2 regions of the Streptomyces sp. NPDC058678 genome follow, and region 1 is predicted to be linked to the other one. Evidence: riboswitches for the same ligand, from Rfam matches in the RefSeq annotation. Region 1 holds a riboswitch; the other holds the start of a gene.

Region 1 (15,053 bases):
CACGATTTTCAAGGGTGCTGGTCCTTAACGATGGGTGGGGGCACAGTTTTGCGCAGCAGATTAGCTGGGTTGGTGGTGCGAAGTGGCCATATGGCGAAAGATCACCTGGCGTGTCGTCGCGGGCAGGTGGTTGATCGGTCGGAGTGGTCGCGCTGTCGGGGGAGTGCCCACCCACCGTCGCCGAGACCGCAGCATTACCCATGATCCTCGGCGGCGATGGCTCGATGTAGCTGGGGCTCCTGAACCTCGGTGCGTGCGGCTACTCCGAGATGTCGAACGACCCCGCCCTCCAGTCGGCCCGGGCCCCGGACCGGCGGGCGAGGCCCTGGTGATGGATGTGAGCCCTGGCTGATCGCTCAGCTGGGGCGCAGACCCACGGTTTGTGCTCGATCAGCCATGCGATCACGAGAAAGACCTCGCAGGACGCGCACACGCGCTCCGAGGAGACGTGCTGCTGGACGTGCTTCCGTACGTGGATCCACCGTCGGTCCTTCCGCCCGCGCTCGCGTTTCAAGATCGGCTTCCCTCTGGCCCGAAGGCCTGAGTGCGGGAGTGCGTCCCGCGCCACTGAGGTCACAGACGTGTCCTCACGTGAGGGACGCGGTTTTGTGCACCCTGAAGGGATGCCGGAGGGTTGAACATCAACGATGGATGGACACGGGCAACAAGGTACTGAGATCCCCGAGGCACGTGTGGCCAGCAGCGCAAAAAGCCACCCGGCCTTGTCACGGGGGCAGGTGGGTTGACCGGAGTGGGTGGTCATGCTGTAGAGGGGTGGTCATGCTGTCGGTGGCGTACCCACCACCCACCACTCGTCCGTCTCGGCCTCGTCCAGGTCCTTGATGAGGCCGTCGACCATGCGCCCGATCCTGGCCTCGTCCGACGAGTGCTTCAAAGTGGCGCGCTGCCCTTTCGAAGCCTCCCAGTACTCCCGCAGCAGGGGGCTCTGGAAGAGCTCACGCAGATGCCCGTACAACCCCTCCTGGTCCAGGATCCCTGAGCGGTAAAGGTGGTACAGGTTGACGTACCAGGCGTTGGCGTAGAAGTACTGCCGCCGCTTCGCGGCCGGGATGCTCTTGTCGTAGGTGTCGATGACCTCGGCGAGGGAAGGGTCGTCGATGGCCTTGGCCAGCAACTCCCAGTGCATGCGCTGTTGGTGCGCCAGCGCCTTGCGTCGGGACGCCATTTCCTCGAGCTCCATACGCCTCACCTGCAGGCGGGCCTCTTCGAGTCGCCGTTGACGCGAAGCCATAGTCAACGTGGCGGTGGCGAGCATCAGGCCCGCCGCCGCGACGGAGCCAAACCCCTGTACTCCAAAATTCCGTGTGGCCATGTCAACCCCCGAATCAGGCGGCCGTCCGCCGGTCGTCGGAGTGCGGGTCGACTGGAGGGGACCGGCGAGCGGAGGGCGGCGCTTGCCGCCTCCCAGAATGCCGAGCGGCTCTGATCGGCGGGGAGGCGGAGAGGAGGCGCACGGAGGGAAGCGAGGGTCGCACAGTCCAGCGCCTTCCCCAACGTCTGCCCCGCAAGAGCTGCTAACAATCGTTCACTTCGCGGGGATTCTTCCGGCTCGTATCCTGGGTCGGCATTCAATCCTCGTACGTGCGCCGGGCTGCGAGCCGGTGCGCGCTTTGGTGAGAGAAGGGTCGCACGTTGAGCCAGCCGAGCCCGCAGACGAACGCAGGCCCGCGTCCGATTCCGAACCCGTCGGCGAGTCCGGGGGCGCGGCAGATCCCGGTCGTCGTGCTCGCTGGATTCCTCGGCTCCGGCAAGACCACACTGCTCAACCACCTGCTCCACCGCAGTGGAGGCAGCCGGATCGGCGCCGTCGTCAACGACTTCGGGGCCATCGAGATCGACGCGATGGCCGTCGCCGGTGCCCTCGGCGACTCCACGGTCTCCCTCGGCAACGGGTGTCTGTGCTGTGCCGTCGACGCCAGTGAGCTGGACGAGTACCTACAGCGGCTCGCGCGGCCCACCCTCGGCATCGACGTCATCGTGATCGAGGCCAGCGGGCTCGCCGAACCCCAGGAACTCGTGCGCATGGTGCTCGCCAGCGAGCATCCGGGGATTGTCTACGGCGGGCTGGTCGAGGTCGTCGACGCCGCCGAGTTCGACGACACCCGCGCGCGGCACCCCGAGATCGACCGGCACCTCGGCCTCGCCGACCTTGTCGTCGTCAACAAGCTCGACCGGGCCGCCGACGGCGAGCGGGTCCTCGGGCTGGTCCGGTCCCTCGTCGACCGGGCCGCCGTGGTGCCCGCCCGCTACGGCCGCATCGACCCCGAGTTCCTCTTCGACTGCCGGCCCAGTGAGGAGCGCCTCGGGCAGTTGTCCTTCGACGACCTGCACGATCACACCGCGGGGGACGACCGCGACCAGCACCTGCACAGCGGCTACGACAGTGTGGCCTTCGTCTCCGAAGTACCGCTCGACCCGCGTCGGTTGATGCGGTTCCTCGACAGCAGGCCCGAGGGGCTGTACCGGATCAAGGGGTACGTCGACTTCGGGCCCGACGACCCCGCGAACCGTTACGGCGTGCATGCCGTCGGGCGGTTCCTGCGCTTCTACCCGGAGCCCTGGGCACCCGCAGACGCCCGCCTCACCCAGCTGGTGCTCATCGGCTCCGGCATCGACGCACCCGCCCTCGGCAAGGAGCTGGAGGCGTGCAAGAGCGACGCCCCACACGCCGACGAGCACGGCATGTGGGGCGTTCTGCGCTACGTACAGGAACCGGAGGACGAGACCCTCCAGGAGGACACGTCCTTCCAGCAGGTCGAGGCTTAGACCGGCCCCGCCACCACCGACACCGTCTTCGGCAGCGACACGCCCGAACCGTCGCGGCGCGGGTCCATCTCCGGGAGGTCGGCCGGGGTGCCGTTCTTCTGTGCCGCCTTCGCCGGGACGGGGCCCGCCCAGGCCAGGGACAGGCAGTCCTCGCCCTTCAGGAATCGCTGGCAGCGGACACCGCCGGTGGCGCGGCCCTTGCGCGGGTACTGGTCGAACGGAGTGAGCTTGGCCGTCGTCTGGACGGAGTCGTCCAGCGTGCCGCGTGAGCCCGCGACAGTGAACACCACCGCGTCGGCGGCGGGGTCGACGGCCGTGAAGGAGATCACCTTCGCGCCCTCGGTGAGTTTGACGCCCGTCATGCCGCCGGCCGGGCGGCCCTGGGGGCGGACCTGGGAGGCCTGGTAGCGCAGCAGCTGCGCGTCGTCCGTGATGAAGACCAGGTCCTCCTCGCCGGTGCGCAACTCCACCGCGCCGACGATCCGGTCGCCCTCCCTGAGGGTGATGACCTCCAGCTCGCCCTTGTTGGTCGGATAGTCCGGGACGACGCGCTTGACGACGCCCTGGGCGGTGCCGATCGCCAGGCCGGGGGAGGACTCGTCGAGCGTGGTCAGGCAGACCACCGTCTCGTCGCCCTCCAGGGGGACGAACTCCGCGACCGGGGCGCCGCCCGAGAGGTTCGGTGCGGACGCGGTGTCCGGGAGCTGGGGCAGGTCGACGACGTTCACCCGGAGCAGGCGTCCGGCGGACGTGACCACGCCCACCTCGCCGCGCGCGGTGGCCGGCACCGCCGAGACGATCACGTCGTGCTTGGTGCGTCGGGCGTCGGCGTCCTCCGGGAACGGCTCGCCGTTCGCCGTGCGGGCCAGCAGGGCCGTGGAGGACAGGAGCACGCGGCAGGGGTCGTCGGCCACCTGGAGCGGCACGGCGACCGTCGGGGCACCCGCCGACTCCAGGAGGACCGTACGCCGCTCGGTGCCGAACTTCTTCGCCACCGCGGCCAGTTCGGCGGAGACCAGCTTGCGCAGCTCGGAGTCCGAGTCGAGGATCCGGGTCAGCTCCGCGATCTCCGCGTTCAGCCGCTCCTTCTCCGACTCCAGCTCGATGCGGTCGAACCTGGTGAGGCGGCGCAGCGGCGTGTCCAGGATGTACTGCGTCTGGATCTCGCTCAGTGAGAAGCGCTCCATCAGGCGCTGCTTGGCCTGCGCGGAGTTGTCGCTCGAGCGGATGAGGCGGATGACCTCGTCGATGTCGATCAGCGCGGTGAGCAGGCCCTCCACCAGGTGCAGACGGTCGCGCTTCTTGGTGCGGCGGAACTCGCTGCGGCGGCGCACGACCTCGAAGCGGTGGTCGAGGTAGACCTCCAGGAGCTCCTTGAGGCCGAGGGTGAGGGGCTGGCCGTCCACCAGCGCCACATTGTTGACGCCGAAGGACTCCTCCATGGGCGTCAGCTTGTAGAGCTGCTCCAGGACCGCCTCCGGCACGAAGCCGTTCTTGATCTCGATGACCAGGCGCAGGCCGTGCGCGCGGTCGGTCAGGTCCTTGACGTCCGCGATGCCCTGGAGCTTCTTCGAACCGACCAGGTCCTTGATCTTGGCGATGACCTTTTCGGGACCGACCGTGAAGGGCAGTTCGGTGACGATCAGGCCCTTGCGGCGGGCCGTCACGTTGTCCACGGCCACCGTGGCGCGGATCTTGAAGGTGCCGCGGCCCGTCTCGTACGCGTCCCGGATGCCGGAGAGGCCGACGATCCTTCCGCCGGTGGGCAGGTCGGGGCCCGGGACGTGGCGCATCAGGGCTTCGAGGTCCGCGTTCGGGTAGCGGATCAGGTGGCGGGCGGCCGCGATGACCTCGGCCAGGTTGTGCGGCGGCATGTTCGTGGCCATGCCGACCGCGATGCCGGAGGCGCCGTTCACCAGAAGGTTGGGGAAGGCGGCCGGCAGGGCCACCGGCTCCCGCTCCTGGCCGTCGTAGTTGGGGTTGAAGTCGACCGTGTCCTCGTCGATCGACTCGGTCATCAGGCTCGTCGCCTCGGCCTGGCGGCACTCGGTGTACCGCATGGCGGCCGGCGGGTCGTCATTGCCCAGCGAGCCGAAGTTGCCGTGGCCGTCCACCAGCGGGACGCGCATCGAGAAGGGCTGGGCCATGCGCACCAGGGCGTCGTAGATCGACGCGTCACCGTGCGGGTGCAGCTTGCCCATGACCTCGCCGACGACACGGGCGCACTTCACATAGCCGCGCTCCGGGCGCAGGCCCATCTCGTTCATCTGGTAGACGATGCGGCGGTGCACCGGCTTGAGGCCGTCACGGGCGTCCGGCAGGGCGCGGGAGTAGATGACCGAGTACGCGTACTCGAGGAAGGAGCCCTGCATCTCGTCGACGACGTCGATGTCGAGGATCTTCTCCTCGTACGAGTCGTCGGGCGGCGGGGTCTTCGTGCTGCGGCGGGCCATCGCTGCCGGCTCCTCCTGTTTCTGGTAGTTCGCCTGGGGGCGCTGAGGTCGGTGTCCAAGGCCCGACCGTGCTCAGCCCTGCGGGCCTGTGCGCGCTCGACCTCTCGGCATCGACGCGTCCCTTCGGCTCACTCTTGCTGAAGCGTGAACGGGATCTGACGCGACCATTGTGGACCGCGGCACTGACAGTGCGGGCCGGGGCCCACTGCCGGCCGCCCGGCCCGTTGAAGGGCGGGCGCCTGACCGCGATTGCCCGCAGGCTACGCGATCTCGCTGACGGCGTACGTCGTCCGGGAACTTCGCCGACCGTCCGCACGCTTGCATACAGTGGCAGGACCGGCAGGAAAAGCGCGGTTTCAGCGACCGCGACCGCGATCGAAGGGACGTACATGCCCATGGGTCACACGGCCACAGCACAGGCAGGCTCCGGCGGCCTGACAGCGACCGAGCACCGCCTGGCCAACGGGCTGCGCGTGGTGCTCTCGGAGGACCACCTGACCCCGGTCGCGGCGGTGTGCCTCTGGTACGACGTCGGCTCGCGCCACGAAGTCAAGGGTCGTACCGGCCTTGCTCACCTTTTCGAGCACCTCATGTTCCAGGGCTCCGGCCAGGTCAAGGGCAACGGCCACTTCGAGCTGGTCCAGGGCGCAGGCGGCTCGCTCAACGGCACCACCAGCTTCGAGCGCACCAACTACTTCGAGACCATGCCCGCCCACCAGCTGGAGCTCGCCCTCTGGCTGGAGGCCGACCGCATGGGCTCGCTGCTGGCCGCCCTCGACGACGAGTCGATGGAGAACCAGCGGGACGTCGTCAAGAACGAGCGCCGGCAGCGCTACGACAACGTCCCCTACGGCACGGCGTTCGAGAAGCTGACTGCCCTCGCCTACCCGGAGGGCCACCCCTACCACCACACCCCGATCGGCTCGATGGCCGACCTGGACGCGGCCACCCTGGAGGACGCGCGCGCGTTCTTCCGCACGTACTACGCGCCGGGCAACGCCGTCCTGTCGGTCGTCGGCGACATCGATCCGGAGCAGACGCTCGCCTGGATCGAGAAGTACTTCGGGTCCATCGCACCGCACGACGGCAAGCCCGTACCCCGCGACGGCTCGCTGCCCGACGTCATGGGGGAGCAGCTGCGTGAGGTCGTGGAGGAAGAGGTCCCCGCGCGCGCGTTGATGGCCGCCTACCGGCTCCCGGAGGACGGCACGCGCGCGTGCGACGCGGCCGACCTGGCGCTCACCGTCCTCGGCGGCGGCGAGTCGTCGCGCATCTACAACCGGCTCGTACGACGCGACCGTACGGCGGTGGCGGCCGGCTTCGGCCTGCTGCGGCTGGCCGGGGCGCCCTCCCTGGGCTGGCTGGACGTGAAGACCTCAGGTGATGTGGAGGTGCCGGTGATCGAGGCCGCCATCGACGAGGAGCTCACCCGGTTCGCCGAGGAGGGCCCCACGGCCGAGGAGATGGAGCGGGCCCAGGCCCAGCTGGAACGCGAGTGGCTGGACCGGCTCGGCACGGTCGCGGGCCGCGCCGACGAACTGTGCCGCTACGCCGTCCTGTTCGGCGACCCACAGCTCGCCCTGACCGCCGTACAGCGCGTGCTGGACGTGACGGCCGAAGAGGTCCAGGAGGTCGCCAAGGCCCGCCTGCGCCCCGACAACCGCGCTGTGCTCGTCTACGAGCCGATCGCCCCCGAAACCCCCGCCGACCAGGACGAGAACGAGGAGGCGGCCCGGTGACCGAGCTCGCCACGATGGAATTCCACCCCCAGCCCCAGGCCGGCGACGCCAAGCCCTGGGCTTTCCCGGCGCCGCAGCGCGGGACCCTCGACAACGGCCTGACGGTGCTGCGCTGCCACCGCCCCGGCCAGCAGGTCGTCGCCGCCGAGGTGATCCTGGACGCGCCCCTGGACGCCGAACCGGCCGGTCTGGACGGCGTCGCCACGATCATGGCGCGGGCCTTCTCCGAGGGCACCGACAAGCACTCCGCCGAGGATTTCGCCGCCGAGCTGGAGCGCTGCGGCGCCACCCTCGACTCGCACGCCGACCACCCCGGCGTACGGCTCTCCCTCGAAGTCCCGGTCTCGCGTCTCGCGAAGGCGCTGGGCCTGCTCTCCGACGCCCTCAGGGCGCCCGCGTTCGCGGACAGCGAGGTCGAGCGGCTGGTGCGCAACCGCCTCGACGAGATCCCGCACGAGCTGGCCAACCCGTCCCGGCGGGCCGCCAAGGAGCTCTCCAAGGAGCTCTTCCCGGCGACCTCGCGCATGTCGCGCCCGCGCCAGGGCACCGAGGAGACCGTCGAGAACATCGACTCCGCGGTCGTACGCGGCTTCTACGAGAAGCACGTCCGCCCCGCCACCGCCACCGTCGTGGTCGTCGGCGACCTCACCGGGATCGACCTCGACGCGCTGCTCGGGGACACCCTCGGCTCCTGGACCGGCTCCTCGGCCGAGCCCCGCCCCGTGCCGCCGGTGACCGCCGACGACGCCGGGCGGGTCGTCATCGTGGACCGCCCCGGCGCCGTCCAGACGCAGCTGCTCATCGGCCGTATCGGTCCCGACCGGCACGACCGCGTGTGGCCCGCGCAGGTGCTCGGCACGTACTGCCTGGGCGGCACCCTCACCTCCCGCCTGGACCGCGTCCTGCGCGAGGAGAAGGGCTACACCTACGGTGTGCGGGCGTTCGGGCAGGTCATGCGCTCCAGCGCCCCCTCTTCCCCCGGCGGGGCCACGGGTGCCGCGATGCTCGCCATCAGCGGCTCCGTCGACACCCCGAACACCGGCCCCGCCCTCGAAGACCTGTGGACGGTGCTGCGCACCCTCGCCGCCGAGGGGCTCACCGACGCCGAGCGCGACGTCGCCGTGCAGAACCTCGTCGGGGTGGCCCCGCTGAAGTACGAGACGGCGGCGGCGGTGGCGGGCACGCTGGCCGACCAGGTCGAACAGCACCTGCCGGACGACTTCCAGGCGACGCTGTACCAGCAGCTCGCCGCGACCGGCACCGTCGAGGCCACCGCGGCGGCCGTGAGCGCCTTCCCGGTCGACCGGCTGGTGACCGTCCTCGTCGGGGACGCGGCGCAGATCAAGGAGCCCGTGGAGGCCCTCGGCGTCGGCGAAGTCACCGTCGTTCCGGCGGAGTAGTCGCAAGCGCGCGGCAAAGTGGGCGCACGCGCGCGTCCAAGGGGCCCTGGTGACTCAAGAGTCGCCAGGGCCCTTGTATGTCCGAATTGAGGGAGAGGTTGCCTGTCTGCCCTGTGGCATGCGCTACAAAAGCCGTGATCCGTTTGGGGATTGAAAGTTGCCGCGCTTAGCGTCATGCGGGCTGTTCGTCAGGCAGTGCGCCGCAGCCGCGGCACCGGACAGTCATCGCCGAGTCCCCACATGGCGCGAGCCTGGGGAGCCGGGGACCCAAACCATAAGTCCCTGGGGTGAATCGGACGCCCGCGCGCACCGCGAGGGGGTCCGTAGGAGACCTTCCTGCTCCGAACCCGTCAGCTAACCCGGTAGGCGAGAAGGAAGGAAAGGACCAGCCACCACATGGCGTTCACCTGCGCCACCGGGAAGCACCGGCGTCCCAGCCGGATGAAGCGCACCACCGCCCGGGCCGCCGGCATCGCGGCGCTCACCACCACCGGCGTCATCGGCACCCTGGCCGCCCCGGCGCTCGCCGCCGAACCGGCCGTCGAGCAGACCGGTCTCACCCCCGTCATCACCATGGGCGACTCGGTCGCCGACCAGATCGACGCCCAGGCGGCCGCCCAGAAGCAGGCCGCCGATGAGGCGGAGGCGCAGCGGAAGGCCGAGGAGGCCGCGCGCAAGCAGGCCGTCGCCGAGGCCAAGCAGGCCCGCGAGGCCAAGGAGCGCGCCGCCCGCGAGGCCGAGCGCAAGCGCCTCAACTCCTACGTCGCCCCGATCTCCGGTTCGTACATCTCGACCGGCTACAAGGCCGGCGGCGGCGTCTGGTCCTCCGGCAGCCACACCGGCGTCGACTTCCATGCCGCGAGCGGCACCTCCGTCCACGCGGTCGGCTCCGGCACGGTCGTCGAGGCGGGTTGGGGCGGGTCGTACGGCAACAACGTCGTGATCAAGATGAACGACGGCACCTACACCCAGTACGGTCACCTGTCGTCCCTCGCGGTCTCCGTCGGTCAGACGGTCACCCCGGGCCAGCAGATAGGCCTCTCCGGTGCCACCGGCAACGTCACCGGCCCGCACCTGCACTTCGAGGCCCGCACGACCCCGGAGTACGGCTCGGACATGGACCCCGTCGCCTACCTCCGCTCGCACGGCGTGAACGTCTGACGCTCGCACGGCGTGAACGTCTGACGCCCGCACGGCGTGAACGTCTGACGCCCGCACGGCGTGATCGTCCGACGCCCGCGCCCGTGATCGTCTGACGACCATTGGTCCGCATCCCGAAGCCCCGGCTCCCGAGCCGGGGCTTTCGGTGTTTCGGACGGCCGTCTGTCCAAAAAATATCCATGGATTCCGGCCCGCCATCGGAAATTCCCGCTGATTGCAATAGAGTCGCTGAACACACGTCAATCGTCGACGTTTCACGGGGATTAAAGCGGAGGTCGGTCATGCGTATTCCGGCGCACTCGGTATGCACGGCGATCCGTGACGACATCGTCGCGGGTGTCTACGAGCGCGGCAGCCGGCTCACCGAGGAACTGCTCGCGCGGCGCTACGGCGTCTCGCGCGTCCCCGTCCGGGAGGCCCTGCGCACGCTGGAGGCGGAGGGCTTCGTGGTGACCCGGCGGCACGCGGGCGCGTGCGTCGCGGAACCCACCGAGCAGGAGGGTGCCGACCTGCTGGAGATGCGCATGCTCCTGGAGCCGCTCGGCGCCTCGCGGGCCGCCCAGCGGCGCACCGAGGCCCATCTCAAGGTGCTGCGCGGCCTCGTGCGACTGGGGCAGGAGCGGGCCAGGCGGGGCAACAGTGAGGACCTGCGCTCCCTGGGGAGCTGGTTCCACGAGACGCTCGCACAGGCCTCCGGCAGTGCCGCGATGACCTCGATGCTGACCCAGCTGCGTCACAAGATCGCCTGGATGTACGCGGTGGAGGCGCCGGCCAACCCCGTCGAGTCGTGGGCGGAGCACGGCGCGATCGTGGACGCGGTGGCGCGCGGCGACAGCGAACGCGCGCGGGCACTCACGGCGCTGCACACGGAGCGCGCGACGACCGCGCACCGACTGCGCTTCCCCGGCGGGGAGCGGCCGGACCGTGTGAGGAACTCGCAACATCCCGTAAACATGACGGGCCTGCGGCATTAACACGAGCGCCGTATACAAAGAGGGGATAATTCGCGGGGGATTATTTCTGCTGCCCGCGAGCGGGAAATGCAAAGGGCTCGCCCGATAATTCGGACGAGCCCTTCGTTGCAACCTTTAATTGGATGGTCAGACGGTCTCGGGAAGCTCCTCGAGACCCTCGGAGACCAGCTTCGCCAGACGGTCGAGAGCCACATCCGCGCCCTCGGCGTCGGAGGCGAGGACGATCTCCTCGCCGCCCTGGGCGCCCAGACCGAGGACGGCCAGCATGGAGGCCGCGTTGACGGGGTTGCCGTCGGCCTTGGAGATCGTCACCGGGATACCTGCGGCCGTGGCGGCCCGGACGAAGATGGAAGCGGGGCGGGCGTGGAGACCCTCGGCCCAGCCGACGTTGACGCGGCGCTCAGCCATGTGATGCTGCCCTTCGGTGTATCAAGGTTGTCTAGACCAGTTTCCCATATCGTGAAGCATGCCCGGAGCGGTCCTTCGTCCCGCCCCGGTGTGTCGTCGGACCGCGGCCTCGGTCCGGCTGACGTCCTCCACAGACTGCCTCGCGCCGTTGTCGTACGCGAGCCGTACTCTGGGGCCCATGCAGACCTCGTCGGACCGGCACGAGTACCCCGCCCACTGGGAAGCCGACGTGGTGCTGCGCGACGGTGGGACCGCGCGCATCCGGCCCATCACCGTCGATGACGCCGATCGCCTCGTCAGCTTCTACGAGCAGGTGTCGGACGAGTCGAAGTACTACCGCTTCTTCGCGCCCTACCCTCGTCTGTCCGCCAAGGACGTCCACCGCTTCACGCACCACGACTTTGTGGACCGGGTGGGACTCGCGGCCACCATCGGCGGCGAGTTCATCGCCACCGTACGCTACGACCGCATCGGCGCCGACGGCATGCCCGCCGCGGCCCCGGCCGACGAGGCAGAGGTCGCCTTCCTCGTCCAGGACGCCCACCAGGGACGCGGGGTCGCCTCCGCGCTGCTCGAGCACATCGGGGCCGTCGCGCGTGAGCGGGGCATCCGCCGTTTCGCCGCCGAGGTGCTGCCCGCCAACACCAAGATGATCAAGGTGTTCCGGGACGCGGGGTACACGCAGAAGCGCAGCTTCGAGGACGGCGTCGTCCGCCTGGAGTTCGACCTGGAGCCGACGGACCGCTCGCTCGCCGTGCAGTACGCGCGCGAACAGCGCGCCGAGGCGCGGTCCGTGCAACGGCTGCTCATGCCCGGGTCCGTCGCCGTCGTCGGGGTCGGCCGCACGCCCGGCGGAGTGGGCCGCAGCGTCCTCGACAACATCAGGGACGCCGGGTTCACCGGCCGGCTGCACGCCGTGAACAAGGCACTCCCCGAGGGGCAGAAGGAACTCGCCGGGGTGCCCGCCCACCGGTCGGTCCGGGAGGTCGACGGGCCCGTCGACCTCGCGGTCGTCGCCGTTCCCGCGGAGCACGTTCCCGAAGTGGTCGAGGAATGCGGCACGCACGGCGTGCAGGGGCTGGTCGTGCTCTCCGCCGGGTACGCCGAGAGCGGGCCCGAGGGGCGCGAGCGGCAGCGTGAACTCGTCCGGCACGCGCGGGCGTACGGCATGCGGATCATCGGGCCGAACGCGTTCGGCATCATCAACACGTCCGCGGACGTACGGCTGAACGCCTCGCTGGCTCCCGAGATGCCCCGGCCGGGCCGGATCGGGCTGTTCTCCCAGTCCGGCGCGATCGGCATCGCGCTGCTGTCCCGACTGCACCGGCGCGGGGGCGGGGTCACCGGGGTCACCGGCGTGTCGACGTTCGTGTCGTCCGGCAACCGGGCGGACGTCTCCGGCAACGACGTCCTGCAGTACTGGTACGACGACCCCGACACCGACGTGGCGCTGATGTACCTGGAGTCGATCGGCAACCCGCGCAAGTTCACGCGGCTCGCACGGCGTACGGCGGCCGCGAAACCGCTGGTCGTGGTGCAGGGGGCACGGCACGGGGGAGCGGCTCCGCAGGGGCATGCCGTACGGGCGACGCGGTTGCCGCACGCCACCGTGTCCGCGCTGCTGCGGCAGGCCGGGGTGATCCGGGTCGACACGATCACCGAGCTGGTCGACGTCGGGCTGCTGCTCGCGCGCCAGCCGCTGCCGGAGGGGGCGCGGGTGGCGATCCTCGGGAACTCCGAGTCGCTGGGGCTGCTCACGTACGACGCGTGCCTCTCCGAGGGGCTCAGGCCGTTGCCGCCGCTGGACCTGACGACAGGGGCGTCGCCGGAGGACTTCCACGGGGCGCTGTCCCGGGCGTTGGCGGACGACGCGTGCGACGCCGTCGTGGTCACCGCGATACCGGCGGTGGGGGAGGGGTATCCCGGCGACGCGGCGCTGGCGGAGGCGCTGAGATCGGCGGCGGAGCGGGTGCCCGGGAAGCCGGTCATGGTGGTGCACGTGGAGCTCGGAGGGCTGGCGGAGGCGTTGTCGGCCGCGGCGAGCACCGCACCCCGGGCGAGCTCGCCGGCGCCCGCCACGGTCGGCCGTGACCACCCGTTCCGCTCGCTGGACCGACTGGCCGCGAAGGCGGTGGACGACGCGCCGGCCCCCGAGAGCGGCTCCCGCCTGATCCCCGCGTACCCCGCCGCCGAACGAGCGGTCCGTGCCCTCGGCGAAGCCGTCAAGTATGCCCAGTGGCGGCGGGACGCCGCCGAGCCCGGCAAGGTGCCCGAGTATGAGGACATCGACGAGAAGGGGGCCGCCGAGTTGATCGGAGGGCTCCTCGCGCGTGGGCAGGGGCTCACCCTCGGTACCGAGGCGACCTGCGAGCTGCTCGGGAAGTACGGCATGCACGTCCACCCTGCGCTGCCCGCACGCACCCCCGAGGACGCCGTCGCCGCCGCCCGCACCCTCGGCTACCCGGTCGCCCTCAAGGCCACCGCCCCGCACCTGCGACACCGCGCCGACCTGGGCGGCGTACGCCTGGATCTCGCGGACGAGGAGCAACTGCGGCGCGCCTACACCGAGTTGATCGAGTTGTTCGGAACACCGGAGGAGCTGCGGCCGGTGGTGCAGGGGATGGCGCCCCGCGGAGTCGACACCGTTGTCAGGGCCGTCATCGACCCGGCGGCGGGCGCCGTACTGTCCTTCGGGCTCGCCGGGGCCGCCTCGCAACTGCTCGGGGACATGGCGCACCGGCTGGTTCCGGTCACCGACCGGGAGGCGACCTCGCTGGTCCGGTCGATCCGGACGGCGCCGCTCCTGTTCGGCTGGCGCGGATCCACCCCGGTCGACACCCCGGCCCTGGAGGAACTGCTGCTGCGCGTGTCGCGGCTGGTCGACGACCATCCCGAGGTCGTCGCGGTCACCCTGGAGCCGGTCGTCGTCGCCACTCGCGGGCTGAGTGTCCTCGGTGCCTCGGTGCGGCTGGCGCCGCCGCCGGCCCGCGACGACCTCGGCCCGAGGACGCTTCCCGCGTACTGAGGGCGTACCGGACCGACCCGAGACCGCCGCGAGCGTGCCTCGCAGTCAGTGGCTCCCCGTAGGATGGACGTCATGGCCAAGACCAGTACGACGACCCAGGGGCTGCGAGCGGCGATCGAACGCAGCGGCTACTACCCGGCCCTCGTGGCCGAGGCGGTGGAGGCCGCCGTGGGCGGCGACACCATCCGGTCGTACCTGGTCCACCAGGAGACGACGTTCGACCAGAACGAGGTGCGGCGGCATGTGACCGTTCTCGTCCTCACCGAGACCCGCTTCATCGTCAGCCACACCGACGAGCAGGCCGCGGACACCACCTCCCCGACGCCCTACGCCACCACCTCCACCGAATCCGTGAAGCTCGGCCGGATCTCGTCGGTCGTGATCAGCCGCGTCGTCGCCAACCCGGAGCAGTACGTGCCGGGCACGCCGCCGCGGGAGGTCGTGCTGACCATCGGCTGGGGCGCCGTCTCCCGCATCGACCTGGAGCCCGCCGCCTGCGGCGACCCCAACTGCGAGGCCGACCACGGCTACACCGGCAGTTCGACGGCCGACGACCTGAGCCTGCGTGTGAGCGAGGCCGGGGACGGCCCGGAGACGGTGCGCCAGGCGCTCGTCTTCGCGCAGGCCATCTCCGAGGCGACCGCGGACGTCACCCGCTGATGGCACAGCCCGTCTCGGACTGGGACCACCACCCACAGCCGCTCGCCCCCGACTCGGCGCCCGCCCCCGAGTACGGCACCGGCTCACTCGCCGATCTGCTGCCCACGCTGGCCGCGGGCATGGCCGTACCGGGCCTCACCGCGGCCATCCCGGAGCTCACGCCCGCCGACCGGAACTGCGTGTTCCTGATCGACGGACTCGGCTGGGAACAGCTCAGGGCACACCCGGACGAGGCGCCCTTCATGACCGGGCTCCTCGCCACCTCCCGCGGTGGCACCGGCCGGCCCCTCACCACCGGCTTCCCGGCCACCACGGCCACCTCCCTCGCCTCCGTCGGCACCGGCCGCCCGCCCGGCGCCCACGGCCTGCCCGGCTACACCGTGCGCAATCCGGACACCGGCGAGCTGATGAACCAGCTGCGCTGGCAGCCCTGGACCTCGCCGAAG
Region 2 (15,053 bases), on a different contig from region 1:
CGATACTGGCTTTCGTTGTGTGGCGACGCCAGAGCAGATGAGCTCCCGCAAGCGGTGATGGTAGGGCGCACAACGGAGCTCCGCTGAGGTTCCGACCATTTACAAGAGGGTCACCGCTTGACTCGTCCCCGGATCGCCAGCACGGCGAGACCGAGCAATACTGGTTCAGAAAATCGAGAAGCCATCTCGATGTAGCCGCCGGCTGTCGTCAGGTCTTGCCCGCTGGAGCGGAAAACCACTGAATTGAGCGTGACGCTGAGCGCCTTATCGAAGCGCTCTCCTGTGAAGTGATCACCTTGAGGATTTTGCGGGTCCCCTTGAGTGATCTCAAAGGTGACCTTCCCACCGCCAGACGGCACGGTCCCGATAGCTTCCTGTTTGGGGGAATCTTGCGGTAGGCCCACGCCCATCATTAACAGAATCGTTGTCAGCATCGCCAGGGATAGCCACGCGAGTGCTCGCGAAGCACGTAGTCCGTAACCGGACAGAAGCCAGTATGCCTGGAGCAGCCACCGCTCTGCCTGACTCCATGCGCGGCTGTGACGCCGCATCTCCATCTCGCCGTAATAGAAATCGGCGGCGCCTGGTTCGTCTTTCGCGTCCTCCCTGGCCTTGCGTAGCTGACGATAGACGATGGTGAGCGAAGCGAGGTTAGGAGCGGTCGGCTGCCTTTGAGGAAGGACTTCCCATCCTCTACGGAGATGAGCCGGACGGTCAGGAAGCGCGCGCCACTGGCGTTCTTCGTTGATGACGTTTCGCTGCGTCCATTTGAAAGGGAATCCCGAGCGCCATCGGCGTCCGAGTGGCGGGGCGCCAAATGTGCGATTGCCTTCAAGTCGTAGTAGATCCAGGTTCCTTGCGCCAACAAACGCACAGGCTGAAAGGTCGACATCTGACACGGTCAGGAAAGTGCAATCGACTCCCGCCAGGGACGCAATCTGAACGCCGGATGCATCAGTATCAGATGTAGACACTCCACTAAGGGATATGGAAAACGGTTGAGTTATTACTGCGTCCGATAGATCGACTATTCCGGACGATATTCGAACGGAAGCGATAGCTTCCCATCGCGCCATTCTGAGATCGATATTCTTTGTTGCCCCAAGAAATATCCATGGCTCACAGAATGTGGTGAGCGATAGATCTGCGGTTCTTGCGCAAGATATTGGACCCAATGTTCGAGATTTAGTGAATACGCTACCCTTCAGGTTAAAGTCTCGGCGGAACCTGCAACCGGCGAAGTTCGCTCTATCTGAAAATGAGCAGTCGTTGAAATCCGCGCGCGACCCAAAAGTGGTATTCTCGAAAATTGCGTATTGCAGGCTGGCGCCAGTGAAGATGCACGATTCAGTGAATTGCGCACTGTGGACAGAGAGTGCACCCGGACCCGATGAAGAGACGCCGTCGAACCTGGCTTGGCGCACGAATCTGACCGAATCAAATTTGACTTGCCCGGTGAACTCGGATCTGGCGAATGCGGCCGCGCCATTAAAGGACGAGTATGAGAAGTCGATCTCCTTGGCGCTTTTAATTTGGATAAATGTGGCGTCATCTTCAAAGGTGGCCGTTATGGTGCAAGTGTCAAGGAACTCTGAATCGTCAAATTGCGCGAAACTTTGAAACGTCGTCTCGGTGAAGTCTGCATTGCCGAACGTGCACTCTTTGAAATGCCCTACACCTTGAAAGATGGCACGCACGAAACTCGCGCGAGTGAATTCAGATTCTGCAAATATGCTTCCGCCTTGAAAGGTCGCTCGATTAAAGTCCGCCAGCCCTCGAAATTTACATCTATTGAAGAGCGCTAAATGCTCAAAAAGTGAATCGCTAAAATCGATATTCCCCTCAAAGGTGCACTCTTCGAAATTGGCGAGGCGTATACGTGCATTAGATTCTTCGTCTTCGGTGGCGTGGAGCAGATCGCGAAGCATCGACCCGGCGAAGCGAGTTCCACGTAGGTCGATATCGTCGCCAGGACGTAGCGAGGACAGGAAATCGTGGTATTCACCTGGCTCCAGGTGCGCGAGACATGCATCGTAGGTCCCCGCGACGTGGCCACGGCACCCAATGGGATCGTCAGGAGAGTTGGCCCTGAATCCGCAGTGAGGCCAGTCTGGAGGCTGGGAAGTCGACGACGGATCACTCATGCCCTATCGGTACCTCATCCGCGCAGAGGTGTCCGGGAGTTGCGCCATCTCGGACAGTCTGATCAAGGGAAGCAGACTCAAGGCCAGAGTGGGGAGATCCTCCCCTCAGTGGGCTATGCGTGGGCCAAAGACTGGGCATTGAGGCCCTCAATGACCGTCTTTGCAGGTCAGGACGGTTTCCGTACATCTCAGTGCGACGCTCTTGAAAACCGCGGCCCTCCGCCTGTCGTCTTCGAGCAGAGGGGCCGCGATCATACGCGATGCTGGCGGCGCTCACCGAGCGCAATCATAAAAAAGAGAGGTCCTGGTCTGGATGCCAAGACCTCTCTCAACCTGTCCGCGTCTCCTACAGGATCACCGTGAAGATCAGACCTTCCCGTTGGCGCCTCCGAAGGGTGGTGGAGGTTAGCCGACCGCCGATGTGCTCTTGATCAAGACCTGTTGACGTAGGTCAAGACCACGAAGATGAAACCGCCCAGCCCGAGTGCAGCTAGAGCCCCTGTGCTGATGGCCTCGTAGTACGAGACCCCCTCCATCGTTCGACGGAGGATGCCCGCGAAGCATCCGCCGATGATCGCGACCAGGACCGTGATCACGGCTTCCGTCTTCCTGTTCCTCGAGGACTCGTTCCCGGGCCCCGAGAGTTGCGGGTTGTTCTGCGTTGCCGTCATGGCTCGCTCAGCCTTCGTCAGCCGCCTGTGAAGGATGACCTGTCGGATTCGGGCTGGCGAAGTTGCCCGGCCGCTGACGCGGCTTCACCCCAAGGGCTGCTCGTTCGGTCATGGCGTGACCGCTCCGGCGACCCGTCGTGCTTGGGTCCTCCACTCCTGCCGATCCACTCCTGTCGACAGAGCATCCGGGCAGCAGCAGGACTCGGCGTCCGCTCAGATGGCCCCGTCGCCTGTGACGGGGGCTTGTCGTGGAAGAGATCGTGACGCACGCCACCTCGAAAGTCCCAACGAAACCGGACGTTTGGTGGGGATGGTCACCACCAGCCTGTTCGGCAGTGAAAAACGATCAATCCCCTTTTGGTCAACCTGGAGTTGATGTTCCGTCAGGTGTGAAGATGCGAACGAGGCGCGGGCGCACTGAGATCAGGCGGGCTAGCCGACCTGGTGATACGGGCACGTGGATGGTGCGCCTTGATTCAGATTCCCGTTTTCGGCATGCAGGGAACGGCAGCAAAAAACGTACGGATCGTACAGTCCCTTTCCGGAGCCTTCAGCTTCGGCTCGTTGTCCTGGTCTTTGTCCAGTACGCCGGCGGCCGCCACTGTTCACCGCCGTACGCGCGCCCCCTCCGACCTGGCCCGTGAACCCCTACGAACGCCTCGATGACCACGGGTGCGCTGACCGGGGTCAATGATCAGATCGAGGACATCGAGCGCGAGGGATGGCGCTTGGAGCACCTCTCGGTCGGCGAAGGTAAGGCCATTACAGGCGAGCGAGTAGCGATCATCTGTCTGCTCCGTCGAGCGTTGAAGGCCTAGCACCCCCGCTGTGCCCCTACCGTGCCCGATGGGCCGGGAACTGACGGGGAACCACGGTGATTGACGGGCAGTGCGCGTGAGAACGGCCCCCGTCCGTGGCCTGCCCGGTTGGGGATCAGGCGGATGCAAGCAGGTGGCGGCCGTCGTGGGCGCGTCCGTGGGCGTGGCCGTGGCGGGAACCTACGCGTAACTCGCAATCAGGGTCCCGATACCCGTAACTGGGATCTGGCCCCCGAAAGTCGACCCAGACTGGTGAAGATGCACACCAGGGGGAGTCGGACTAGCCTGGAAGCAGAATTATCGCATGCCCCGATGCAGCGGTATCACCCTCTACGTAGCCAGTAGAACTGGAAGTGCTTCGGATGCGCGATCATAGCCCTGAGGAATTTCTGGCCAAGCTGTCGACTGGCGAATTGCCCGACCCTAAAGAAATGTCAATTGTTGGCATGGTGAAGACTGTTGAAGGGTCCTCGTCGGTTGTGAGCTTCACAACGTCACTCTCGTGTGAGGACTGGCTGTCGCTTCCGATCGAGATAGTTGAATCTTTCGCTCATCTGAGAAATATCAGATGCAAAGACCACGAACACCCTCTTGTCAAGGTCACGTTCAAGTGGCCCAGTGAATTGCGACAGGACGTGGCGTTCTTTTTGGGTCTGTATTCTCGGATGCAGTCCTCCTTGGCTCGCGCTCGGCTGGACGCACTGTCCACTCCCCCCGCGCGGAGATTTGACGGCGGTGCTTCGACGCAGGATTGTGAAATCCTTACCTTCGATGGCGAGGCGTATGTCTGCTGCGATGGCGAATGCGGGGGGATTGTGTAATAGCGACGTGCCATGACGAGTCGTTTCTCGGGGTCGCTGTGGTACGTGAAGGGCCCAATCCATGCATGTGCTACGGCCCGACCGACCGTCGGCGTTGCTGCTCGGGTCATCAGGGCACTGATGTGGCCCGGCCATGGCGGCGTCTCGGGCAGCTCGTCAGCCCAGCAGGTGGCCGCAATGGGTGCGGTACAGCAGCGAAGTACAGCAACCACACCGACCGCGGCCGACCGCCACCTGCCGCAGGACCACCGATGGCGAGCCGAAAAGACCTCAGTGACCGCCTCGCCGATAGTTCGCATCGAGGGGGCTGAGCTTAAAAGACCCAGACGGCCCCGGCTCAGCCGGGGCCGTCCGAGGGCAGCCGACGACGACAGTTGCCGACCACTCTCCCCCTGCTCAGGGGCGGGACGTCAGATACCGGCGCAGGTGCCAATTCCCGAAGGCAAGTCGAGGGACCAATTCAGCCATTCGGCCTAGCGATAATTCTCTGAAATCGCACCCCATTGGCGTCGCCAGTAAAGTGTGCCCTGTCTGCGCCAGTAGGAGGTCGCCATGGCTACGCACCCACATCGAGAAGCAGAAGAAGAAGAGCCGGAAGAAGAGAATGCATATGAGGACGAGGAGGAGGAGTACGAGGACTACGCGTACGAGGACGAGGACGAGGCCTCAGCGACAGACACGCAATTCGGTGTCTTTAGGTTCGAGAGCCAATCCGGAATACCCGTCGATGACCTGTGCAGCCTCCTCCAAGCCCTAAATGCTGCATATTCCGAAATCGGCGAAATCAGAGGAGCCGTAGCGCTCGCTTTGGGACCTCGCAGCCGCGCCCCAGAGCGCGTCTATACTGGCGATTATATTCCTGATTATCTAGCCACTACTCACCGCTTGGTGTTCATGTCGGCACACGTTGACTCCCCGGGAGTATGGGAGTTCCTGGGCGTATTGAATCCCCTCCAGCAGATTCGCGAATACCTCAATGATAGGCACGAGCGCAAGAAAGACTACTCCTATCGCAACGAAACCGAAAAGCGTCAACTTGTGGCTGCCGCGACGAAGGCGGAAGTAGATGCCGTGAGTGACTTCGTAGCTCTTCTGCTTCAGGCCGGCTACAGCGAGGCCGAGATTCGGCAACGGCTGGAAGAAAAGTTCTTCCAGCCCATGCGTCAGCTTGAGTCATTTCAAGACCGGGGGCTCATTGTGGAGCCTGAAGTCTTGCTCCTTCCCGCTTCCGAGTAGCATCGGCACCATTAGACACAGTCGGAAATCCTCGATCTTCCGCCTGATCACTCTGCCGGGTCTCGTCCAAGCTCCGTCGCCGTGAGCATTTGGGTGCCGGACGGCTGCGAGACGCCAACGACCCAAGAGGCTCGGATGGGACGCTCGGGTCTCGGGTCTCTCATTTCGAGGTGGGCCGCCGGGCCGTCTGTGGGCCGTCCGAGGGCGGCCCACGACGACAGATGACGACAGTCGACGACAGTCCTCCCCCTGCTCAGAGACGGTGCACCGCTCACCAGCACAGGCGCCCATCCCCGAAGGTGAGTTGAGGAACTCCAGAGCTTGGGCGCAGGATGACCGGCATGACCTCCAGCGCACGCCCCCTCCTCAACCGCCGGCTCGCCGAGTTCGGGACGACGATCTTCGCCGAGATGTCCGCCCTCGCCCTGCGAACCGGGTCGATCAACCTGGGCCAGGGCTTCCCCGACACGGACGGGCCCGAGGAGATCAGGGAGGCGGCCGTACGGGCCCTGCGCGACGGCCGCGGCAACCAGTACCCGCCGGGCCCGGGCGTCCCGGAGCTGCGTACCGCGATCGCCGCCCACCAGGAACGCCGGTACGGCCTGTCGTACGACCCCGACACCGAGGTACTGGTCACGGCCGGCGCCACGGAGGCCATCGCCGCCGCGCTGCTCGCGCTGGTCGAGCCGGGTGACGAGGTCGTCGCCCTCGAGCCGTACTACGACTCGTACGCGGCCTGCATCGCGATGGCGGGCGGCACGCGCGTGCCGGTCACGCTGCGCCCCCACGTCGACGAGGAAGGCGCCACCTTCCGCCTCGACCTCGACGAGTTGCGCGCCGCCGTCACCGACCGCACCCGGCTGCTGCTGATCAACACCCCGCACAACCCGACCGGCACGGTCCTCACCCGCGAGGAGCTCACCGCGATCGCCGAGCTGGCCGTCGAGCGCGATCTGCTCGTGGTGACGGACGAGGTGTACGAGCACCTGGTCTTCGGCGAGGCCGAGCACGTGCCCCTCGCCACCTTCCCGGGGATGCGCGAGCGGACGGTGTCGATCGGCTCGGCCGGCAAGACGTTCTCGTTCACCGGCTGGAAGGTGGGCTGGGTGACGGCCGCCCCGGGGCTGGTCAGCGCGGTGCGTTCGGCGAAGCAGTACCTGACGTACGTCGCGTCGGGGCCCTTCCAGCACGCCGTCGCCGAGGCGCTGGCGCTCCCCGACAGCTACTTCACCGCCTTCCGTGACGACATGCTCGCGAAGCGGGACCTGCTGGCCACGGGCCTCACGGAGGCGGGCTTCGAGGTGTTCCGGCCCGCGGGCACCTACTTCATCACCACCGACATCCGCCCCCTGGGCGAGAAGGACGGCTTCGCCTTCTGCCGCGCGCTGCCCGAGCGCGCGGGCGTCGTCGCCATCCCGAACGCAGTCTTCTACGACCACCGGGACGCGGGCGCGCCCTTCGTCCGCTTCGCGTTCTGCAAGAAGACGACCGTGCTGGAGGAGGCGGTGACCCGGCTCAAGACGCTGGCGGGCTGAGACGGACCGTGGGAGGGTCCGACACCGGCCGCGAGCCGCTGTCCGACGGCCGGCGCCAGACGCACGGCCTCCTGCTCGGACAGGACGAGACGCGGATCGACGCGGCGGAGCGAGGTCAGAACGGCGACTGCCTGGGGGTCGGCGTCGGAGAGTGACGCCGGTTTCTGCGGCTGGTCCCGGGCGGGGGCGGGCGCCGCTTCGGTGGTGGTTGCCGAAACGGGCGGGGCTTTCTCGGCTGCAGCGACTTCCGGGGGCGGGGCGGCTTCGGCAGTCCCGGAGGCCCGTCCGGGTCCGGATCCGGGCCACCGCCGGGTACGTCGTAGAAGTACGTTCGGGTACGGACCTGCCCGGTGGGCGTTCGCTCGCGGCGGCGCTCCAGGAATCCGGCCGCTTCCAAGTCCCTGAGCGCTCGCGAGATGAGGATCTCCCCCTCGCTGAAGTGCTCGCACAGGGTGGTGATGGTCACGGAGGAGCCGTCGGGCAGCGAGGAGATGTACGCCGCGACGCCGACCGTGACCGCGCTTCCGCGTCGCTGGGCGAGGGCGTTGGAGATCACCGTGAAGTCGGGGAGGGCGGGTGGGCGGGTAGTTCTTTCTCCCGGTTCTTTCAGGAGGTCAGTGGCCCGCCGGACCCTCGCGGACAAGGGCCCGGGGAGCCCGGAACGCGGACGGCGGCCGGGGGCCGGCCGCCTCAGGGACGGCGGTGCCCGGCCTTCAACTCGCCTATGAAGGCGGTCCAGGAGGCGGCCTCGAAGCAGAACCCCGGACCGTGCGGGACCTTGCTGTCACGGACGGGGACGACGGCCCCCGGAACCCGTCGGCCACCTCCACGCAGTCGCCCCCTTCCTGATTGCAGCTCACCGCGAGGTGCGCAACTCGCCCGGCACCGCGCCGTCCGGCGCATGGAGGAGTGGGGCTACCCGCCGGCGTCGGACGCGTCGTGCACGGTCGGCCTCCTCGTCGGCGAACTCACCGCGAACGCCGTACAGCACGGCCGAGTCCGCGGACGCGACTTCGGTCTCCGGCTCGCTCTCGACGCGGCGGCGGGCCTGGTTCACATCGAGGTCGCGGACGCCGCCTCCGCGAAGCGGCCGCCCGCGGTGCCGCCCTCGTCGTCCCCCGAGGGTGAGTCCGGCCGAGGGCTGCTCCTCCTGGACGTCCTGGCCGTGCGCTGGGGGTCGGCGCCGCCCGCCCGTAGGCAAGACGGTACGGGCGGAGGTAGCCGTCGAGGCAGCGACTCACCCGTGAGAGCTGATGGCGGCGCGGCCGCCGCGCGGAGACCACCGGGAAGGGGGGGCGCCCCCTTCGGACGGCGAGAGCCCGGCCCTGGCACGCGACCGTGGTGGTCGGCGCCCTGGCCGGGCTCTCCTTCGCCGCTACGGGCGCTACGGACCGCTAAGGCCCGGGAGGACCTACTCGTCCTCTTCGGGCTTCTCCGCGTCGTTGACCTCCTGCTCGAGGCCGAGCTGTTCGACGAGCCACTTGTCGAACTCGATGGCGGCCCGCACCCAGCTGACCGTGGAGGACACGAAGTGCTCCAGGCTGACGCCGGTGCCGATCAGCATCTGCGCCTCGCCGATCAGACGGACGGTGCCGTCGTCATGCGTGTGCGTGTAGACCTTGGGCCACAGGGTGCGCCGGTTCCAGTCGTCGATGGACTCCAGCAGCAGAGGCTTCTCGTCGATCTTGTGGGGGCGGTCGTAGAACGTCCGCACCGAGAAGACCTGCTGGTCTCCCTCACCACGGAACATGAAGTACGTACGGAACTGCTCCCACGGCGCCGCGAGGTCTCCCTCGTCGTCGACGACATACTTCAGCTCCATCTGGTCGAGGAGCTGCTTCACGAGGTCCTGATCCGGGACGACGGGGCCCGCCGGTCCTTGCGGCTGCGGCTCGGGCTGGCCCCCGAAGTTCGGAATCGAGGACGGGTCGATGGTCACCGTGATTTTCCCTTCGTACGGATCCTGCCATCCTCCCCCATGCGGGGAGGGGGGTGGCAAGCCCCGGCGAGTCTGTCAGCCCTGGGCTGACATGATCCGGTCAGCAGAAGCGGAAAGCAGGAAGCAGGTACCGACGGGTACCCGACGGAGGGGAACTCATGACGCGGAGCGGCGACGAACCCGCGACGGAGCCGCGAACGCCCGGCAGGACCCGCTGGGGCGTGTTCGCGGCGATCCTGGCGTTACCGGCCCTGCTGGTGGCCGGAGCGCTCGTGCTGCTCGTCCTGTGGCTGTTCACGGACGACACCGTGCGGACGGGGGTCGAGAAGGCACCGTGCGCCGAGGCGCTGGCCTTCGGCGGGGCGAAGCTGCCCTCCGGCGCGGACGACGCCGCCTGCGAGGTGCAGTCCGGCATCGACACCCGCTACGACGCCCGTTTCCGTATGCCCCGCGACCAGGTGCGGGACTGGCTGGCGGCCACGTACCGAGGCGGGCCCGAGCCGCGGACGTCGCAGTGCGGCGAGGCCACGGCCGACCTCTGCCTGAACCTGGGCCCCGGGGAGCTTGGCGACCACGGCGCCGTACAGGTGGACATCACTCACGACGGGCCCGACTGGTCCCGGGTGCGGTTCGTGGCGTTCACGCTGTGACCGTGACCCGGGCGGGGGCCGGGAAGGCCGGCATCCCCGCCCGTGTCGTCCGTCCGCTCAGAGCGTCTTGCCGGTCGCCGGCCCGACGATCAGGCCGTCCCCGAACACGTCCACCCGGACCGTGTCGCCGTCCTTGACCTCGCCGGAGAGGATCTCCTTGGCGAGGCGGTCGCCGATGGCGGTCTGGACGAGGCGGCGCAGGGGCCGGGCGCCGTAGGCCGGGTCCATGCCCTCGGTGGCGAGCCAGGCCAGGGCCTCGTCGCTGACCTCCAGGGTGAGGCGGCGTTCGGCCAGCCGCTGGGTGAGGCGGTCGAGCTGGAGGCGGGCGATCCGGCTCAGCTCGTCCTTGGACAGGGCCGAGAAGACGACCAGGTCGTCGAGCCGGTTCAGGAACTCCGGCTTGAAGGAGGACCGGACCACCTCCAGCACCTGCTCCTTCTTCTCCGCCTCGCTCGTGATCGGGTCGACCAGGAACTGGCTGCCCAGGTTCGAGGTGAGGACCAGGATCGTGTTGCGGAAGTCCACCGTTCGGCCCTGGCCGTCCGTCAGGCGGCCGTCGTCCAGCACCTGGAGGAGGATGTCGAAGACCTCCGGGTGCGCCTTCTCGACCTCGTCGAGCAGGACGACGCTGTACGGCCGCCGCCGCACCGCCTCCGTGAGCTGGCCGCCCTCCTCGTAGCCGATGTAACCGGGGGGCGCGCCGACGAGCCGCGAAACGGTGTGCTTCTCGCCGTACTCGCTCATGTCGATGCGGACCATGGCCCGCTCGTCGTCGAAGAGGAAGTCGGCGAGTGCCTTGGCGAGTTCGGTCTTGCCGACGCCGGTGGGGCCGAGGAAGAGGAAGGAGCCGGTGGGGCGGTCGGGGTCCGCGATGCCGGCGCGGGTGCGCCGTACCGCGTCCGACACCGCCTGCACGGCCTCCGTCTGGCCGATGAGGCGACGGCCCAGCTCCTCCTCCATGCGCAGGAGTTTCTGGGTCTCGCCCTCCAGGAGGCGTCCGGCGGGGATGCCGGTCCAGGCGGCGACGGTGTCGGCGATGTCGTCGGCGCCGACCTCCTCCTTGACCATGGTGTCCTTGGATGCCTCCTCCTCTGCCTGCGAGGCGGCCGCCAGGTCCCGTTCCAGGGTGGGGATCTCGCCGTACAGCAGCTTGGAGGCGGTGTCGAAGTCGCCGTCGCGCTGGGCGCGTTCGGCCTGCCCGCGCAGTTCGTCGAGCTTCTCCTTCAGCTCACCGACGCGGTTGAGGGACTGCTTCTCCTTCTCCCAGCGGGCGGTCAGGCCGCGCAGTTCCTCCTCCTTGTCGGCGAGATCGCGGCGCAGCCGCTCCAGGCGCTCGCGCGAGGCGGGGTCGGTCTCCTTGACCAGCGCGAGCTCCTCCATCTTCAACCGGTCGACGGCACGCTGGAGTTCGTCGATCTCGAGGGGCGAGGAGTCGATCTCCATGCGGAGGCGGGATGCCGCCTCGTCGACCAGGTCGATGGCCTTGTCGGGGAGGAAGCGGGAGGTGATGTACCGGTCGGAGAGGGTCGCGGCCGCGACCAGCGCGCTGTCCGCGATCACCACCTTGTGGTGGGCCTCGTAGCGCCCCTTGAGGCCGCGGAGGATCGCGATGGTGTCCTCGACGCTCGGCTCGGCGACCAGCACCTGCTGGAAGCGGCGCTCCAGCGCCGGGTCCTTCTCGATGCGCTCTCGGTACTCGTCCAGGGTGGTGGCGCCGACCATGCGCAGTTCACCACGCGCGAGCATGGGCTTGAGCATGTTCCCGGCGTCCATCGAGGAGTCCCCGCCGGCGCCGGCGCCCACGACGGTGTGCAGCTCGTCGATGAAGGTGATGATCTGTCCGTCGGAGTCCTTGATCTCGGCGAGGACGGTCTTCAGCCGCTCCTCGAACTCACCGCGGTACTTGGCTCCGGCCACCATGGCGCCGAGGTCGAGCGCGACGAGCCGCTTGTTCTTGAGGGACTCGGGCACGTCGCCCTTGATGATCCGCTGAGCGAGCCCCTCGACCACGGCGGTCTTGCCGACGCCGGGCTCGCCGATGAGCACGGGGTTGTTCTTGGTCCGGCGGGACAGCACCTGCACCACCCGGCGGATCTCCTGGTCCCGCCCGATGACGGGATCGAGCTTGCCCTCCCGCGCGGCGGCGGTGAAGTCGGTCCCGAACTTCTCCAGGGCCTTGTACTGGCCCTCCGGATCGGCGGTGGTCACGCGGCGTCCTCCCCTTGCCTTCTGGAAGGCCTCCGACAGCTTCTTCGCCGTGGCCCCCTGCCCGGAGAGTACGTCGCCGGCCGGGCCGCCCTTCGCGGCGATGCCGATCAGCAGGTGCTCGGTGGAGAGGTACTCGTCCCCGAGATCCTTGGCCCGCTCCTGGGCGTCCGCGATCACGGCGAGCAGCTCGCGGTTGGGCTGCGGGGGCGCGACGGTGGACCCGGTCACGCTGGGCAGCGAGGCGATCGCCTTCTCCGCGCCGGCCCGCACGGCGGCCTGGTCGGCGTCGACGGCGGCCAGCAGGTCGACGATGTTCTCGTTGTCCTGGCCCTGGAGCAGGGCCAGGAGCAGGTGGGCCGGGGTGAGGTCGGGGTGCCCCTCGGTCACGGCCCGGTTGCCGGCCGCGTTGATGGCGTCCCGGCTCCGGTTGGTCAGCTCGGCGTCCACGTTCGCTGTCTCCTCCTCCTGGCGTCCTTGCGTCAGCCGTCCCGTCACACTGACTCAATTAACCTACACAAACTTGAGTCTATTCCACTCAAGGTGGCCACGGGGAGGCTCCGGACGGCTAGGTTCGGTGGCATGGCCGCACATCCCCAGGACCCGGGTGCCCCGGACGCGCCGTACCTCAGCTTCTGGCGCGAACGGCACCTGTGCACCCTGACGACACCCCGCCCCGACGGCAGCCCGCACGTGGTTCCGGTCGGAGTGACATACGACCCGGAGAGCCGGCTCGCTCGGGTGATCACGGACAAGGGCAGCACGAAGGTGCGCAACATCCTGGCGGCGGGCCCGGCGGGCGCCCTAGTCGCGGTCTGCCAGGTCGCCGGCCGCCGCTGGGCCACCCTGGAGGGCCGGGCGTTCGTCCGCACGGGGCCGGAACGGGTCGCGGAGGCGGAGCGCCGCTACGAGGAGCGCTACGGGCACCCACCGCGCCCGAACCCGACACGCGTGGTCATCGAGATCGAGCTGACGCGGGCGATGGGGCGCGGCTGAGGAGGGCCCCGCCGCCGAAAGGACCGGGCGGTGGGCCTCGGAGGCCCTCCAGGACCCGCACAGAGCTGCCGGGGTCCGCACCGCACGCAAGATCGATCACTTTCGGCCACACACGGATTCGCCCGAGACCCGTAAATGTCCCCAAACTGCAGCGGCGTCACCGTGTTCAGGTCACGGTGACGCCGCTGCGGGGGGAAGCACCTGAGCGATCTGTTACGACGGGGGAATCGCGTCAGGCACTGCGGGGGGTGGCTGAGATGGTCCGTTGTGGCGGAGCGTCCTGCTCCACCAGTCGATGGTCCCGCTGGTCCAGGTTCACAAAGATCATTCCGTACCGGATGGCACACCGCACGGGCTGCGGCGCGCCCCGGGGCCGCCGCAGACACCGATAGGCCCGTACGTCCTCGTCCTCGTCCCGCGTCACGACGACCGGCTCACCGAAGACGGTCACCATCAACGAGTCACCGGCGTGGGGGATCGCGGTGACGAGGTCGATGAAGTGCCAGCCGGAGCGGTAGGCGGTGGCCATTTCGCGGCGGAAGGAGCGGTCGTCGGGTGGAGTGGTCATGCGTCCGCGTCCGCCGGGGTGGACCAGCCGACGTCATCACTGGCACCGAGGGTGACCCCCCAGCCGACGTCGCCACTGCCACCGGCGACGGTCGACCAGCCGACGTCCTTCACCGCGGCCGTGCTCGCCTCTCCAGTGGGACTCGCCCAGCCGACGTCGAGAGGACCGGCCGCACCGCTGGCCAGCGCAACAACGAAGGCAGTGGCAAGCACCGAGCGAAGCATTCTCTTTTTCATAGTCGGCTTCGTCCTCACTTGATGGCTTCCTCTCCCCCGTGAAACAAGACGATGGCTCATTCAGGCACGTCAATGCCACACAAGAGATGCATCATGTTCCTGCACGTTCAGGACCCTGGGGGGTGGAGATTTGCCATCGAAGAGCACAAAAGGGGCACATCCGCATGGCATAGCCGACCTATGCGCGGAAGGTGCGCGTATTTATGCCACCGCCCTCGGCGCAGGACGCGTCTCTCGCCGTGAGGTCGAACCTGCCCCGTGTCTGCTCGAGTTCGCGCTGCTCCACCCCGACCCGGACGACGCACAGTGGCTCCGCCCGGTTCCGCCGTCCGTCGTGCTGGCGCAGCAACTCCAGCCCCTGGAACGCGAGATCCAGGACCGACGTCGGCTCACCCTCGACCTCGCCGGAACCTTCCAGCCGTTCCTGGAGATCAGTGCCCAGAAACCCGCGACCACGCACGCCATCACCGTGCTGGAAGGCATCGACCGCATCCACTCGGCGCTCGACGTGGCGATCGCCGAGGCCCGCACCGAGGTCCTGACCGTCCAGCCCGGCGGCAGCCGGCCGGAGCACATCCTCAGCCAGGCGCTGAAGCGCAGCAAGCCGCTGATCGAGCGCGGCATCTCCATGCGCACCCTCTACCAGCACACGGTCCGGCACAGCCAGAGCACCTACGCCTACATGGACCAGATGGCCGGTGCCAAGGTGGAGATCCGCACGCTCGAGGAACTCATCGAGCGGCTCATCATCTGCGACAGCACGGTCGCCTTCATCCCCGCACAGGACGACCGGACGGTCGCCCTGGAACTGCGCCACCCCGGTCTCGTGCAGTACCTCACCAAGGTCTTCGAGCAGCTCTGGCAGCGAGCGACCCCCCTCATGGACGAGGTCCGGTACGAATCGACGCCCGAGGGCATCACGGGCGTCCAGCGGACCATCGCCAAGCTCCTCATCGACGGCCACGTGGACGAGGCGATCGCAAGGCGCCTCGGCATGAACGTCCGCACCTGCCGCGCCCACATCGCCAAGCTCGCCGCGGCCCTGGGCAGCGGGAGCCGGGCACAACTCGGCTTCCTCATCGCACAGTCGGGGATCCTGGACCAGGATCACGCGGGCCCGAAGGAAGACGGTCATCCGTGAGCGAGGCCCACACGCCTGCGACGACGACGGAGGAAGTGGGCGCGCCGCACCGGGAACACGGCGTGGAAGACCTGTGCGTGGCGGCGAGGGAGC

The links. A riboswitch is a leader RNA that binds a small molecule or an ion and turns the genes downstream of it on or off. The one in region 1 is predicted to bind cyclic di-AMP.
Region 2: linked by a shared signal. The riboswitch ahead of ACFWWR_RS16970 (hypothetical protein) and the one ahead of ACFWWR_RS18690 (M23 family metallopeptidase) in region 1 are both predicted to bind cyclic di-AMP.

The regions. Positions count from the first base shown of each region.
Region 1 is NZ_JBHXSG010000018.1:111,003-126,055, forward strand. It holds gene ACFWWR_RS18660 (hypothetical protein) at 1-12, opposite strand, end outside; gene ACFWWR_RS18665 (DUF6082 family protein) at 779-1,333, opposite strand; gene ACFWWR_RS18670 (CobW family GTP-binding protein) at 1,696-2,787, shown strand; gene ACFWWR_RS18675 (DNA topoisomerase (ATP-hydrolyzing) subunit A) at 2,784-5,240, opposite strand; gene ACFWWR_RS18680 (M16 family metallopeptidase) at 5,630-6,979, shown strand; gene ACFWWR_RS18685 (M16 family metallopeptidase) at 6,976-8,379, shown strand; cyclic di-AMP (ydaO/yuaA leader) riboswitch at 8,596-8,763, shown strand; gene ACFWWR_RS18690 (M23 family metallopeptidase) at 8,776-9,540, shown strand; gene ACFWWR_RS18695 (GntR family transcriptional regulator) at 9,822-10,514, shown strand; gene ACFWWR_RS18700 (HPr family phosphocarrier protein) at 10,641-10,922, opposite strand; gene ACFWWR_RS18705 (GNAT family N-acetyltransferase) at 11,101-13,947, shown strand; gene ACFWWR_RS18710 (DUF5998 family protein) at 14,020-14,607, shown strand; gene ACFWWR_RS18715 (alkaline phosphatase family protein) at 14,607-15,053, shown strand, end outside.
Region 2 is NZ_JBHXSG010000016.1:25,666-40,718, reverse strand. It holds gene ACFWWR_RS16975 (pentapeptide repeat-containing protein) at 111-2,144, opposite strand; gene ACFWWR_RS16970 (hypothetical protein) at 2,576-2,815, opposite strand; cyclic di-AMP (ydaO/yuaA leader) riboswitch at 2,823-3,033, opposite strand; gene ACFWWR_RS16965 (hypothetical protein) at 3,478-3,633, shown strand; gene ACFWWR_RS16960 (hypothetical protein) at 5,007-5,690, shown strand; gene ACFWWR_RS16955 (pyridoxal phosphate-dependent aminotransferase) at 6,023-7,225, shown strand; partial or broken gene ACFWWR_RS16950 (hypothetical protein) at 7,237-7,835, opposite strand; gene ACFWWR_RS16945 (DUF397 domain-containing protein) at 7,916-8,059, opposite strand; partial or broken gene ACFWWR_RS16940 (ATP-binding protein) at 8,004-8,472, shown strand; gene ACFWWR_RS16935 (YbjN domain-containing protein) at 8,637-9,164, opposite strand; gene ACFWWR_RS16930 (hypothetical protein) at 9,323-9,814, shown strand; gene clpB (ATP-dependent chaperone ClpB) at 9,872-12,469, opposite strand; gene ACFWWR_RS16920 (pyridoxamine 5'-phosphate oxidase family protein) at 12,602-13,015, shown strand; gene ACFWWR_RS16915 (hypothetical protein) at 13,248-13,583, opposite strand; gene ACFWWR_RS16910 (5'-nucleotidase) at 13,580-13,795, opposite strand; gene ACFWWR_RS16905 (helix-turn-helix transcriptional regulator) at 13,950-14,960, shown strand; gene ACFWWR_RS16900 (helix-turn-helix transcriptional regulator) at 14,957-15,053, shown strand, end outside.